2 regions of the Pseudarthrobacter niigatensis genome follow, and region 1 is predicted to be linked to the other one. Evidence: predicted binding sites of a transcription regulator. Region 1 holds the regulator's gene; the other holds the start of a gene.

Region 1 (7,286 bases):
GCACCACGAAGGTTACATCCGCACCCGGATCCAGGACCAGGAGTTCTGCCCCTTCGGCGACCGCAGAGAGGGCCGCCCGGGCGGCATAGACCGCTACCGGCCGGGCCTCGGGATGCCATGCGGCCAGTGCGGCCGCAGAAGTGAACGCCGGCAGCGCGGTCCTGCCGTCGGCGGCCTTCAGCGTCACCAGCGCCATGTCCGCCTGCTTGTCCGCGTGCAGCCCGTGCACTGTCCCGGCCTCTTCGGCGAGCTGGGCCACGATGGGAATGAACACGCGGGCCGTGGCCAGCGCGGCAACGACGTCCGCCTCGTCGCCCCGCCCCTCCCGGAGCGCGGCAATTGCGGTGAGGTAGCCGGCGTCGGCCGTTCCGTCGTCGTCCTCGAAGTTGTGGATCTTCGCATCATCTCCAGCCAGGCTGCGGCCGGCCCATGGCTGGCCCGCGGAATCCGTGGCACCACCGGCGCCGGCCAGGGCCGCCGCAATATGGCCGGGGAGTTGGCGTGCGGGAGGGCTTACCGGTTCTTCGGAGCTGGGCATGGCCGGGCTGCTTCCCCGCGCCTACCGGCGGCCGGCGACGTCGAGGGCTTCGGGCAGCGTGAAGGCGCCGGCGTAGAGTGCCTTGCCCACAATGGCGCCTTCGACGCCCAAGGGGACCAGCGAGCGGAGGACTTTGAGGTCGTCCAAACTGGAAATGCCGCCGGACGCCACCACGGCCTTACCGGTCTTCTCCACCATCTGGCGCAGGAGTTCAACGTTCGGGCCCTGCAGGGTGCCGTCCTTGGTCACATCGGTGACCACGTAGCGGGCGCAGCCGGCCTCCTCCAGGCGGCCCAAGACGTCCCACAGGTCCCCGCCTTCCTTCGTCCAGCCACGGCCGGCCAGGGTGGTGCCCCGGACGTCCAGTCCGACGGCGATCTTGTCGCCGAAGCGCTCGATGGCCCGCGCGGTCCAGTCGGGGTTCTCCAGTGCTGCGGTCCCCAGGTTGACCCGGGCGACGCCCAGGTCGAGCGCTGCCTCCAGGGTCTCATCGTCGCGGAGGCCGCCCGAGAGCTCTACCTTGATGTCCAGCCGGCCCACCACCTCGCGGAGCAGGTCGGCGTTGGAACCGCGCCCGAATGCAGCGTCAAGGTCAACCAGGTGGACCCATTCGGCACCTTGCTGCTGCCAGTTCAACGCGGCTTCGAGGGGGGTGCCGTAGCTGGTTTCGCTGCCCGCCTCGCCCTGGACCAGCCGGACGGCCTGGCCGTTGACGACGTCGACGGCGGGCAGGAGTTCAAGTACCGGCAGGTCATGTGCGGTGGTCATACTCATCCTCGGTGTTGGTTCTTCGGTTGGGACTAAAGCGGGGGCGGCCGGCAACCGTTTATGCTCCGTGCCGCCCCCGGACTGTCAATTGCCCGGCAGCGTGAGCAGGTAGGCGGCAACCAGTGACATGGCAGCCAGGGCGTAGAACGACACCTGGAGCCACAGGGGCCTGGCCTGCTGCCGGAACGAGATACCGCCGCCAATCAGCAGGCCGGCGAGGCCCATCAGGAGTACGGACCACATCTAGGCGCCACTGCCGGCGCTGGCAGGGCCGCCGGAATCGGCGCCGGCCGGCCTGCGCAGGCCCTCCACCCAGTTGCGCAGGAGCCGCGCGCCGGCATCGCCGGATTTTTCGGGGTGGAACTGGGTTGCGCAGAGCGGGCCGTTTTCCACGGCCGCGATGAACGGGCCGCCGTGCTCGGACCAGGTCACCAGTGGCGGTGCCATCCGCGGCTGGATGACGTCGAAGTTCCATTCCTGCACGCCGTAGGAGTGCACGAAGTAGAACCGTTCGTTTTCGACGCCGGCAAAGAGCTTTGAGCCTTCGGGGACCTTGACGGTGTTCCAGCCCATGTGGGGTACGACCTCCGCCGGGAGGGCCTCCACCTTTCCGGGCCATTCACCGATGCCCTGGGCTTCAGTGCCGTGTTCGACGCCGGCTTCGAACAGGACCTGCAGGCCCACGCAAATGCCAAGTACCGGGCGCCCGCCGGCCACGCGCCGGCCGATGAGCCGGATGCCGTCCACGGCCTTGAGTTCGCGCATCACGGTTTCGAATGCGCCGACGCCGGGCACCACCAGGCCGTCCGCGTTCAGGACGTCCTCCGGTTTGGCGCTCAGGATCACTTCCGCGCCGGCGCGTTCCAGGGCACGCACCGCGGACCTGACGTTCCCGGAACCGTAGTCCAGCACCGTGACGGTGGGCTTGCCCTCAGGCGACGGCAGCCTGCGGGACGCCGAGGGGTCGATGATGGCCCCGTCCTTCAGTTCCGGGCCGCTCACAGGGCACCCTTGGTGGAGGGGATGCCCTCAACCCGGGGATCCGGTTCGACGGCGGCGCGGAGCGCGCGCGCAAAGGCTTTGAACTGGGCTTCGACGATGTGGTGGGGGTCCCGGCCGGCCAGCACGTTCATGTGGAGACAAATGCCGGCGTGCAGCGTGATGGCCTCAAAGACATGGCGGGTCAGGGACCCGGTGAAGTGGCCGCCAATGAGGTGGTATTCCTGGCCGGCGGGCTCACCGCCGTGCACCAGGTAGGGGCGGCCGGAAACGTCCACCACCGCGTTGGCGAGGGCCTCGTCCAGCGGCACCGTGGCCTCGCCAAACCGGCGGATGCCCGCTTTGTTGCCGAGGGCCGTCCGCAGGACTTCACCAAAGGTGATGGCGACATCCTCAACGGTGTGGTGGACGTCTATGTGGGTGTCCCCGGTGGCCTTGACCGTCATATCGATCAGGGAGTGCTTGCACAGGGCCGTCAGCATGTGGTCGTAGAACGGCACCGAGGTGTCGATGTCCGAGACTCCGGTACCGTCCAGGTTGATCTCCACGAGTACCGAGGACTCGCTGGTGGCACGCTCCATGCGGGCGGTCCGGGCTGCAGCCGTATTCGATCCGGTTGAACTCATGGTGAAGGATCCTTTGTGCGAGAAGAAGTGGTTCAAGGCGTCCAGGGCCGCCGTATCAAGTCTAGGCGTGAAGCGCGGCGTGGCCGGCAAGGATGCGTTCCAGGGAGGTCAGGAAGGCTGTGGTTTCCGCCTCAGTGCCCGCCGTGACGCGGAGGTGGCCCGGGATGCCCACATCGCGGATGAGCACGCCGGCGTCAAGGAGCTCCTGCCAGACCTGGTGCGGGTTCTCCAGGCCGCCGAAGAAAACGTAGTTGGAGTCCGATGCTGCGGGCTTGAGTCCCATCCTGGTCAGCTCGGCCACGATGCGGTCCCGCTGCTTCTTGATGTCCTCGACGTCGGCCATCAGCGCTTCGCGGTGTTCGAGGGCCGCCAGGGCGGTGGCCTGGGTGATGGCGGAGAGGTGGTACGGCAGGCGCACCAGACGCAGGGCATCGGCGACCTCGGGGGCTGCGGCCATGTAACCGAGCCGTGCCCCCGCCAGGGCGAAGGCCTTGCTCATGGTGCGGGAGACGATCAGACGTTCACGGCCGGGCAGGAGTGTCAGTGCGCTCGGCGTTCCGTCGTGTGCGAACTCGTGGTAAGCCTCGTCGACGATCACGATGGCCTGGCTGTCCGCGCCGGCGTCATAGACGGCTTCCACGACGTCCAGCCCAAGCCCGGTCCCGGTGGGATTGTTGGGCGAGCAGAGGAACACGATGTTGGGCTGGAGTTCCTTGACCTGGCGGGCCGCGGACTCTGCGCTGAGGTCATAGCCTTCCGCGCGTTCCCCAATGATGTACTGCGTGTCCGTTCCGCTGGCCAGCAACGGGTACATGGAGTATGTCGGCGGGAAGCCCAAGGCCGTGCGCCCTGGGCCGCCGAAGGCTTGGAGGATCTGTTGCAGGACCTCATTGGAGCCATTGGCTGCCCACAGGTTGGTTTCATCGAGCCCATGCCCGAGATATTCCGCCAGGGCCTTCCGGAGCGCGGTGAACTCGCGGTCCGGGTAGCGGTTGAGGCCTGCGGCGGCTTCCGTAACGGCGGCGCTGATGGCGGCCCGCACATCGGCAGGAACCCCATGGGTGTTTTCGTTGACGTTCAGCAGGATGGGGACGTCCAGCTGGGGAGCCCCATAGGGAGTCAGTCCGCGAAGGTTGCTGCGGAGGGGAAGCCGGTTCAGACGTTCTAGCTGCTGGTTCACCTGAACAGTTTAGTTGCCGCGGCAACTACCGGAAAATGTGACGGTTCCCGCGGCTTCCCACTCAGTGGGTGGGAACGAACAGCTGCTGGCCTGGAAGAACGGTGCCGGCGTCAAGGTTGTTGAGCTGGACAATGTCCGCCACGACGTCGCGGGCGTCCCGGCCCGGCGCGACGGTACCGGCAATGGCCCACAACGACTGTCCGGGCTGCACCGTCACGGTAACGGTGGGTGTCACCGCGAGGTCCGCAACCGAATCCGAGGCCTTGGCCGGGGAATGGAAGAACCCGGCGAGTGACAGCAGGAGAACAGCGAGGACTACAAGCGGGACCCCAATCAGGACGATCCTCCCCCGGCGGGTGAGCCGCAGCGGTGCAGGCGATGGTGAAACCTGGTGAAGAGTTAAAGCTGACATGAACTAAGCCCTCCTGGACTTGCCGTGCTGCCCGGGTGTCCGCCCGCAACGCCCTTGCCGTTCCACACCGCCGCCGGGCACATCTTCCGGCTGGGTATTCGAAGGAGGCATCTGCTGGTTAGAACACATATTCGAACTTTGCTGGTTAAGTTTTAGCACCTATCAACGAACATTGTCGAGACTCGCTAGAACAAATGTTTGAAAAAGCACTATGGCTGGCCTAGTTTTGGAACCAAGAACAACCACTCCTGAAGTTGACCAGCAGGGTCTGACAATGACGGTGGGAGTCCTTCCACCGGCACGGCGGAAACAGCGCCCGGCGGAAGTTCCGGCGGCAAGCGAAAGGCAATGGCGAATATGGCAGCAGCAGCCGCCGGGGGCAGGACCGCCCCGCAATCCAAGAGGACCACCAAGGGGCTGACGCCCCGGCAGAAGAAGATCCTCGAGACCATCCAGCGCTCCGTTAACGAGAACGGGTATCCGCCGTCCATGCGGGAAATCGGCGACACGGTCGGCCTTGCAAGCCTGTCAAGCGTGACCCATCAGCTCTCGCAGCTGGAAAAGCTGGGCTATCTTCGGCGCGACCCCAAGCGGCCCCGTGCCATGGAAGTGTTGATGCCGCTGACGCTGGACGGCGGGGGAAAGAGTGGGGGCACGTCCCGTGCGCCCCAAGCCGCAGGGGACAGCGCCACCGTAACGGAGCTGCCTACTGCCCTGGATACGGCCATGGTTCCGCTGGTGGGCCGGATTGCCGCCGGCGGACCCATCCTTGCCGAACAGCTCGTCGAAGATGTCATGCCGCTGCCCCGCCAGCTGGTTGGCCAGGGCGAACTTTTCATGCTGAAGGTGGCCGGCGATTCCATGGTGGATGCCGCCATTTGCGACGGTGACTGGGTGGTGGTGCGGCGCCAGGCTGACGCTGCCAACGGGGACATCGTCGCTGCACTGCTGGATGACGAGGCGACGGTCAAGACCTTCCGCCAGCGCGACGGCCACACCTGGCTGCTGCCGCAGAACACCCAGTACGAACCGATCCTGGGCGACCATGCCACCATCATGGGCAAGGTCGTCTCAGTCCTGCGTTCGCTCTAGCCTGCGCACGCCTGCCCGGCATCCGTGCAGGCGCTATCCGGCCGTTCTCAGGACGCGTCGGCGCCCAGCCTGGTGAGGGCTGCCAGCGCTTTGGCGCGGTCAGTGGTGGCCCAGAACGGCGGGAGGGCGCCGCGCAGGAATCCCGCATAGCGCTCGGTGGCCAGCCGCGAGTCCAGGACTGCCACCACTCCTTTGTCCCCGGTTGACCTGATCAGGCGGCCGGCCCCCTGGGCAAGCCGGATGGCAGCGTGGGTTGCCGAAACAGACATGAAACCGTTCCCGCCGGCCTGCGCCACGGCACGCGAACGCGCCGTCATGAGGGGGTCGTCCGGCCGCGGGAACGGGATGCGGTCAATCACTACCAGCCGGCAGGATCCACCGGGAACATCCACGCCCTGCCACAGGGACATGGTTCCGAAGAGGCAGGTGTCCGGTTCGTCCGCGAATTGTTTGACCAGGGCGGTCATGGTCGACTCCCCCTGGCAGAGGACAGTCATGTCGAGCTTCGGGCGGAGGGCATCGGCGGCTTCCTCGGCCGCCCGCCGCGAGGAGAACAGGCAAAGCGCTCCCCCGTTGGAGGCCTTGATGAGCGCTTCGAGTTCGGCCAGGGCTTCCGGTGAAACACCTCGGCCGGGCTTGGGCAGGTGGCCGGCAACGTAAAGGATGCCCTGTTTGGGATAGTCGAAGGGCGAGCCAACATCCACGCCCGTCCAGCTGGGCGCTCCGTCACCGATCAGGCCCAGGCCTCCCGCGGCCGGTTCAAAGGCGGAACCGATCGCCAGGGTGGCAGAGGTCAGCACCACGGTGTGGCCCGCGAAGAGCCCCTCCCGCAGCCGGCCGGCGACGGACAGCGGCGCAATGTTGATCAGGACCGGCGCGCTGTCATCGGGCTGCGAATAGCCTTGGCCGGGATCGAAGGTGCTGGCGCGGGAGAACCACACCACTTCCCGGTTTTCCCGGGCAGCGATCAGCCGCTCGCACAGTTCCAGGATGAGCATCAGCCGGGAACGCGCCAGCTGCCGCCCGCCGTCGGCCGTGGTATTGCTGTCCCCCTTGGAATCGGACAACGCAGCCCTGCACGCTTCACGCAGCTGGTCCACGCAGTCAAGCTGTTCATCGTTCAGTCCGTTGGGGAGAAGTCCGTTGGGCGCGCCCGCGAGGGCCATTTCCAGGTTGGCAGCTGCGGCGTTCAGGGCGTCAACGGTGATGGCGGTGTGTTTCCGTGCGCCGGAAGCGGCCGCGTGGACCATGGCCACGGACAGCTGCCCGGAGACGGCTCCCGTCACCCGGTCCTGCAGCTCGTGCGCTTCGTCCACCACCACGACGTCGTATTCGGGCAGGACTGCCAGTCCTTCGAACGCGCTGACGGCCAGCATGGCGTGGTTGGTCACCACCACGTCAGCCTCGGCGGCATCCTGCCGGGCGAGCTCGCTGAAGCATTCAGCGGCCATCGGGCATTTTTGGGCGCCGAGGCATTCCATCGAGGTGACGGAAACCTGCCGCCATGCACGGTCCGTCACTCCAGGCAGCAGCTCGTCGCGGTCGCCGGTGGCCGTCTTCTCCGCCCATTCGCGGAGCCGCACCACTTCCTTGCCCAGCTGTGACGATGGTCCGCCCACGGAGGCGGCGAAATGCGGAACGCTGGTGTCCTCCCCCAGGGAAAACAGCTGC
Region 2 (7,286 bases), on a different contig from region 1:
GCTTCCTCCCAGGTGGCGTCGTCGCCGACGTACTTCTCGGGGTCCTTGGTGGACAGCTCCAGGTAGAAGTCGTTAAGCCCGTAGTCCTTGAGCAGGTCCAGGACGAAGGTAAGGGTCTTGGTGAGCTCGTCCTTCATCTGCCCGCGGGTGCAGTAGATGTGGGCGTCGTCCTGTGTCATGCCCCGGACACGGGTGAGGCCGTGCACCACACCGGACTTCTCGTACCGGTACACCGAACCGAATTCGAACAGCCGCAGCGGCAATTCGCGGTAGGACCGGCCGCGGGAACGGAAGATGAGGTTGTGCATGGGGCAGTTCATCGGCTTCAGGTAGTAGTCCTGGCCGGGCTTGCGGACGGTGCCGTCCTCGTTGAGTTCAGGGTCCACGTGCATCGGGGGGAACATGCCGTCCCTGTACCAGTCCAGGTGGCCCGAGACCTCGTACAGGTGTCCCTTGGTGATGTGCGGGGTGTAGACAAACTCGTAGCCGGCTTCGACGTGGCGCTGGCGCGAGTAATCCTCCATCTCCTTGCGGATGATCCCGCCCTTGGGGTGGAAAACGGGAAGGCCGGATCCCAGTTCGTCAGGGAAGGAAAACAGGTCCAGTTCGGAGCCGAGCTTGCGGTGGTCGCGGCGCTCGGCCTCGGCGATGCGCTCCTGGTACGCCTTCAGGGCGTCCTTGGTGGGCCACGCGGTCCCGTAGATGCGCTGGAGCTGCTGGTTCTTCTGGTTGCCCAGCCAGTAGGCCGACGACGAACGGGTCAGGGCAAAGGCGTTTGAGATGAGCTTGGTGTTGGGCAGGTGCGGGCCACGGCAGAGGTCGCACCACACCGTGGTGCCTTCCTTGCGCTCGACGTTGTCGTAGATGGTGATGTCCCCGGCGCCGACCTCGACGTTCACGCCCTCCCCGGCTTCGGCGGCCTCGTTCTTCTTGCCCAGGAGTTCGAGCTTGTAGGGCTCGTTCTTCATGGCTTCGCGGGCCTCTTCCTCGCTGACCACGCGGCGGACGAACTTCTGGTTCTGGTTGACGATTTTCAGCATCATCTTTTCGAGGGTCTTGAGATCCTCGGGGGTGAAAGGCTCGGCGACGTCGAAGTCGAAGTAGAAGCCGTCGGTGATGTAAGGGCCGATGCCGAGCTTGGCGTCGGGACGCAGCTGCTGCACTGCCTGCGCCATCACGTGGGCTGTGGAGTGGCGCAGGACGTTCAGGCCGTCGGGCGAATCAATGGTGACGCCCTCCACCTCGGCGCCTTCGGGCAGTTCCTGGTCAAGGTCCTTCAGCTCGCCGTTGACGCGGGCCACAACAACATCACGGCGCTCAAAGAAGAGTTCCGCACCGGTTGTCCCGGTAGTCACCTTGGTCTCTTCGCCATCGACGAGAAGGGTGATCTGCTGGGCATCTGACACGGGTGTCTCCTATTCAAAGTTAAGGCTTCATAGCTTGTGGCATACGGGGACCACAGCCAGCCACCGTCAATGCTATCGGTTCCGGTATGGGGCGACCAACGCGGCACACGGGGGCTGGGACAGAGCCCTCACCCGTTGAACCCGGTGATCGCCAGCGTCCTGGTGATGCCATCCAGCGGATGCGGCCCATCTTCGACGGCCTCATGGCCGGCCACAGGAGTGGGCTCTGTGGCGGATTCCGGGAAGGGCAGGCTCTCCGTACGGCTCAGGTCCCACGCCATGCTCGCGCTGATGCTGATGCCCCTGGGACCGGTCCTTCGGGTGGTTCCACGGATCAGCAGCAGGCGGGTACCAAACAAAAGCGGTCCGGCGCTTTCCTGTGCCTCGTGGAAGAACACCGAATCCACGCAGCCGGTGCCGTCGTCGATGCTGATGAACACCACCCGCCTTCCGCCGCGCATCGGCGGCGTCTGGGTGGCAACCCGAACCCCCGCCACCAGCACTTCGGTGCCGTTGCGAAAGCTGAGAAGCTTATCTGCCGTGGTGACCCCCAGCTTCTCCAGCAGGGGCCGGTGGCTGTCCATCAGGTGGGTACTGACATCCACCGCCATGAGATCAAGTTCCGCCCTGACATTTTCGACCAGGGTGGGGGCTGGAAGCCCAGGTTTGATATTCCGCAGTTCGATATCGCCCAGGGGAAGGGACAGCTGCCCATCCAGGACCTCAATGCCTTTCTTTCCTGTCTTTGCTGTCTGGAGCTGCTGCAGATGGTGCACCAGATCCGCGCGGTTGGCAGGGCCTCCGGCTTCCCGGTGCAGGGAATCAAAAGCCCCCAGTTGCGCAAGGCGCCTGATGCTGGGCTTGCTCAGCCGCGAGCGCGCCCGAAGGTCCGCCAGTGAGTCGTAAGGCTGGCCGGCGACGATCCGTTTCAGTTCTGCAGCAGACAGACCGTAGATTCCGTTCAGGCTGAGCCGGATTCCGAGCCGGCCGGCATCCGTGCCTGACGCGATCCGCTCCACGCGGTATTCTGCTTTGCTTCGGTTGATGTCCAGGGGAAGGATGGGAATACCCAGCCGGCGGGCTTCGGCCACCAGCAGCCGTTTGGGATACATGCCGGGGTCGTGCTCCCACAAGCCTGCGAGGAAAGCTTCGGGGTGGTGTGTCTTCAGCCAGGCGGACTGGTAGGTGGGGACGGCGAAGGCAGCACCGTGGGCCTTGCAAAAACCGAAACTGGCAAAAGACTTCAATGTCCCCCACACCTTGTCCACCACTTCAGGGGCATACCCCTTGGCTTTGGCATGGCGCCGGAAGTACTCTTCCACCCTGGCTTCACCGGCCTCGTTGCTCAACGCCCTGCGGAATTCATCGGCTTTGGCCAGCCCGCACCCGGTCATGACATCCAGGGTCTTCAGGATCTGCTCGTGGAAAACCGTGACCCCGTGCGTCTCCTGCAGCACTGGTTTGAGATCCGGGTGCGGGTAAACCTCGGGGGCGAACCCGTGCCGGTGTTCCAGGAAGGGCCGCACCATGTCCGATTTCATGGGCCCCGGGCGGAACAGGGAAATGTCGATGATGAGGTCGTTGAACTCCCGTGGTGCCATCTTGCCGATCAATTCACGCTGTCCGGGGGATTCGATCTGGAAGCAGCCAAGGGTGTGCGTGCTCCTGATCAGCTCATAGGTGGCTTCGTCGTCGAGGGGGACGGCGTTCAGGTCGATCCGGCCGTTGGCGGCAATGTAATCCGGCCCCGAACCAAAAGGTCCAATGGGGTGGTTCCCAGCCTCCACCACTTCTTCCTTTGAGGGGTGGATCCTGATGATTTCCCGGACGGCAAATGCCATGGCGCTTTGCATACGGACACCCAGGACATCGAGTTTGAGCATGCCCATGGGGTCCATGTCATGTTTGTCGAACTGGCTCATGGGCAGGCCAAGCCCGCTTGGCTGGACCGGTGTGCGGTCCAGCAGCGTGGCATCGCCCAGGATCACCCCACATGGGTGCATGGATATGTGGCGGGGCAGCCGGTCAAGGCGTTCGGTCAGGTCTACCAGCAGGTCAAGTTGCTGGTTTCCCTGCGCATCGGACTGCTCCACCCTTCCGGCAAATTCCCGCAGTTCGGGTTTTTCCTGCAGGGCTTCACGGAATTTCCGCGCTGAGAACCGCCACAGCTGCTTGGCAATCTCCCCCACCTCGCCATCGTCCATGCCCAGCGCCAGCCCGGCGTCGCGGACTGCACCACGGGCCCGGTATCCGTTCTGCATGCTCATGAGGGTTACGCGTTCGGAGCCGAAGCGCTCGAAGATCCTGTGGTAGACGTTGTGGCGCTCTGCACTTTCGACGTCGATGTCAATGTCCGGGAGGGTGGCGCGGTCGTTGGAGAGGAAGCGTTCAAAGATCAGGTCATGCTGGAGGGGGTTCACATGGCTGACGTCTATCAGGTAGTTGACCAGGCTTGATGCCCCCGATCCCCTGGCAGCCGCCCGGACTCCCATGTCCTGGATCATCCTGGAGACCTCCGCAACAGTGAGGAAATAGGAGGAGAAGCCCAGGTTCTGGATGATCCCCAGTTCATGGTCCAAACGGGCCATCATGTCCCGCTCCGCCGTACCGCCGATGCCCGGGAACCGCCTGCCGATTCCGGCATGGCAGCGCTGGAGGAGCTCCGTGTGGGGATCCTGGTTGATGCCGATGACGGCAGCTTCCGGCACCACTGGCTGTTTCCATCCCATATCAGTGGCGGGGTCGATCCGGCAGAGGTCGGCGAGCGCCTCGGTCTGCGCCATCAACTGCTTGAGGTCTGCGGCACCATAACCGGCGGCGGAGATGATTTCCTTACCAAGGCCCAGCATTTGATCCGCTGATTTCAGCCATCCCTGGCCCGTGGGTTGCAGGAGTGGCTCCCCTGCCAGTTCCGGGAGGGACTTCAAAGTCCGCGCGGAGTCAAGGACATCCGCGGTCGGTGCACCATCGGCTGCGCAATACCGGACGGCGTTGGTGAGGACTGCCGGAACATGGTGTTCCTCCGCGAGCCGTAGCATGCGCACAGCGTGCGCCGTGCTGAAAGGACTGCCCGGCGCACTGAGTTGGGAGACGATCTCCGCCACCACAGTTCCGGCGGGCATTGCGTCAAGCCATTGCTTGAACAGGGTCCTGGGACGCAGGTAGCGCCGGCCTCCCATGGCCCGGCCGACGTCCGAGTCCGGGCCGATCAGCACCGTCAGCACCGGTTTGAGGGTGTGGGGGTCGAGGGTTCGGGAGGCCAGCTCGGCACGGGTCACCGCGGCAGGTACCGCTCCCCCGGCTTTCCCGGAGGTCCTCGCGTGCGCATCGGAAACCAGCCGGCACAAGGCGCGGTACCCGGCACCGTTGTTCTGCCCCCTGGCCAGCACCACCACCCTGCCTGCTACCTGGGTGCGGTGATCGCCGTCGTCGTCAAATACCGCCAGGTCCACGCCTACGATGGGGTCGATCCCCGCCGCCATACAGGCTTTGAGGTGCTTGATGGTGCCGTACAGGCCGTCCCGGTCGGTGCAGGCGAGGGCCGTGGCGCCATCGGCAGCGGCAGCCATGGCCAGTTCCTCCGGCCAGGAAACTCCGTAATGGGCGCTGAATGCCGTGGAAACGTGCAGGTGGGTAAAGCTCATGGTGTTCCGGGTCAGGCAGTCTTGGGGTGAAGGGCGTCATGGATCCGCACCAGCCGCCACCGGTTGCTGCGGAGATGGCGGGAAAGGTCAAGGGTCAGGACTTCTGCCCCGGGCGGTTCCTGTGCCGCGGCGGAACGGGCGGCACCCCGGGCGGGCAGCACCTGGACCCGCCAGATTTCGTGGTCCACCACTCCGGGCCCGCTGCCCAGGGGAGCCCTGCTGTCCTCAGCCCACCACTGCCGGCGTTCGTACCAGCGGACGGGTTCTGCGCAGACGGTATAGGACACACCTGCCCATACCAAGGATTCCGGCTCACCTGTGGGGGCACACGCCACGTCAACAGATTCGCTGAACATGCCCATGCGCACCTCCCGGACCTAACCCATCACAACGTGATTCGAACATGTATTCGAATAAATTCAGTCTACGCCGGGTTCTCACCAAAACATAGGCGGGGGTGGACGGGGCGTGCGGCAGGGAGCAGGATGTTGGCATGAGTACCGATGACGCACTCCTGAAGCAGGCCAGCATCAAGACCCAGGACTCCACCCTGGTTGCCACGTTCGATATCGACGGCACCATTCCGGGCTCGGGCGCCTACGTGGTGGGTTTGATGGGAGCCTCGCCCGATTTTTCAGCGCAGCGCCGGCTGTGCATTGAGTTCATGAACGGGGAGGCCATAGCCTGCTACTCGTTCAACCGGGACCAGGGAATCGAGGAGGATTTCGACCTTTCCGGAGTGTCCCATTCCGAGAACAGCATCACCGGAAGCTTTCCCATGACGGCCTTGAATGGCCTCGGGAAGGGACATGTCCTGTCAGCCTTCAGCGAGGCGGACGGGCGGGAGTTCCAGCACGGGGTGCCGGTGGAGGAAGCGCTTTAGCCTTCCTCAGCTGTTTTCTTTGTGGATCCGCAGTTCAAGTTCAATGAATGCGGAGATCATGGCCCGGTAGGTTGCTTCAACGATGTCCGGGTCGATGTCCTTTTTCTCCGCAGCGGACCGCACATGTTCAATAATCCGCTCTACGCGGCCGGGGGCACGCACTTCCGCGTCATCGCCCTTCAGCGTGCCGGCGATCCTGATCAGCCGCTCGCGGCGGGCGATCAGGGTAACGATCTGGTCATCGACTTCGTCAACGGCCACCCGGACCGCAGCGAGCTGTTCCCTGTCGGCGCGGGCATCCCGGTCGTTTCCTTGAATTGTCGCCATCATCTGACACTATCGAAGCATGGAGCCCAGAGTCGACTTTATTTCCCTCGGTGTTCGCAGCGTCGAGGAGTCCCGTGCTTTCTACGTTGACGGCCTCGGCTGGCCGGTCCACCGCGAAGTCGCCGGGGAAGTGGTGTTCATCCAGGTGAACCACGGCCTGGTGCTTTCGCTCTGGGATGCCCGCCAGATGCAGGCCGAAGCTGTGACCGGCCGCCCGGACGGGATCCCCTGCATTACCCTGAGCCACAACCTGGGAAGCCCCGAAGAGGTGGACAGCGTCATGGAACAGGCCGCGGCCGCTGGTGCCGCCATTATTGCCGAGCCCGTCACCAAGGCCTGGGGCGGCTATACCGGGTACTTTGCCGATCCCGACGGTTTTCGCTGGGAAGTGGCATACAACCCCACCTGGACGGTGGACGACGCCGGTACGGTCACCGTTTGAGGGCAGTACACCCTGCGCCGGGCTGCTAGAACAGAGCTTCCACCGGGCGGATGAGTTCCGGGCCGTTGTTGCGGACGTTGCCCACGTCCTTGCCTACGGATTCCACGCGCCAGTCCGCAGCGGCGTCCTTAACCCCTGACCGCACCAAGTCAACCAGCGCGGCGGCATCATCCGCCTGCGGGTCCAGCCACGCTTCCATGGTGGACTTATCCATGGGCAGCGGCACTCTGTCGTGGAGTTCGGTCAGCTTCCCGAAAATGGTGGATTCCGCCCCGGGCGGAGGGGTGTCCGCCGTCAGGATCGAGGTGGACAGCAGCCAGCGGCCCGGCTCCCCCTCCGGTACGGACGGGTCCTTCCACCACTCATACAGGCCCGCGAAGGCCAAGCCACGGTCCCCACCGGGATGCACGTAGTACGGCTGCTTCGACTTCCCCGGGCCTTGCTTCCATTCGTAGTAGCCATCTGCCGGGACGGCACAGCGGCGGGACTGCACAGCCTTGCGGAAGGCAGGCTTCTCCAGCACCGATTCACTCCTGGCGTTGATCATGCGCGAGCCGATGCCCGGATCCTTGGCCCAGGACGGA

What was found. Region 1 encodes LexA, which represses DNA repair genes until DNA is damaged. Its sites were predicted from a motif close to TCGAACANNTGTTCGA; they were not measured.
Region 2: a site for LexA is predicted at 5,448-5,463, ahead of J2T23_RS00805 (DUF6504 family protein). Genes of this name have one in related genera too.

The regions. Positions count from the first base shown of each region.
Region 1 covers NZ_JAUSTB010000006.1:251,674-258,959, reverse strand. The annotation lists gene J2T23_RS11625 (SseB family protein) at 1-538, opposite strand, end outside; gene priA (bifunctional 1-(5-phosphoribosyl)-5-((5-phosphoribosylamino)methylideneamino)imidazole-4-carboxamide isomerase/phosphoribosylanthranilate isomerase PriA) at 560-1,306, opposite strand; gene J2T23_RS11615 (CG2302 family histidine operon protein) at 1,391-1,549, opposite strand; gene hisH (imidazole glycerol phosphate synthase subunit HisH) at 1,550-2,308, opposite strand; gene hisB (imidazoleglycerol-phosphate dehydratase HisB) at 2,305-2,931, opposite strand; gene J2T23_RS11600 (histidinol-phosphate transaminase) at 2,993-4,111, opposite strand; gene J2T23_RS11595 (LysM peptidoglycan-binding domain-containing protein) at 4,173-4,523, opposite strand; gene lexA (transcriptional repressor LexA) at 4,881-5,615, shown strand; gene J2T23_RS11585 (ATP-dependent DNA helicase) at 5,663-7,286, opposite strand, start outside.
Region 2 covers NZ_JAUSTB010000001.1:154,871-162,156, reverse strand. The annotation lists gene thrS (threonine--tRNA ligase) at 1-1,406, opposite strand, end outside; gene J2T23_RS00810 (DNA polymerase III subunit alpha) at 1,535-5,050, opposite strand; gene J2T23_RS00805 (DUF6504 family protein) at 5,062-5,412, opposite strand; gene J2T23_RS00800 (hypothetical protein) at 5,544-5,933, shown strand; gene J2T23_RS00795 (chorismate mutase) at 5,940-6,260, opposite strand; gene J2T23_RS00790 (VOC family protein) at 6,280-6,702, shown strand; gene J2T23_RS00785 (SOS response-associated peptidase) at 6,728-7,286, opposite strand, start outside.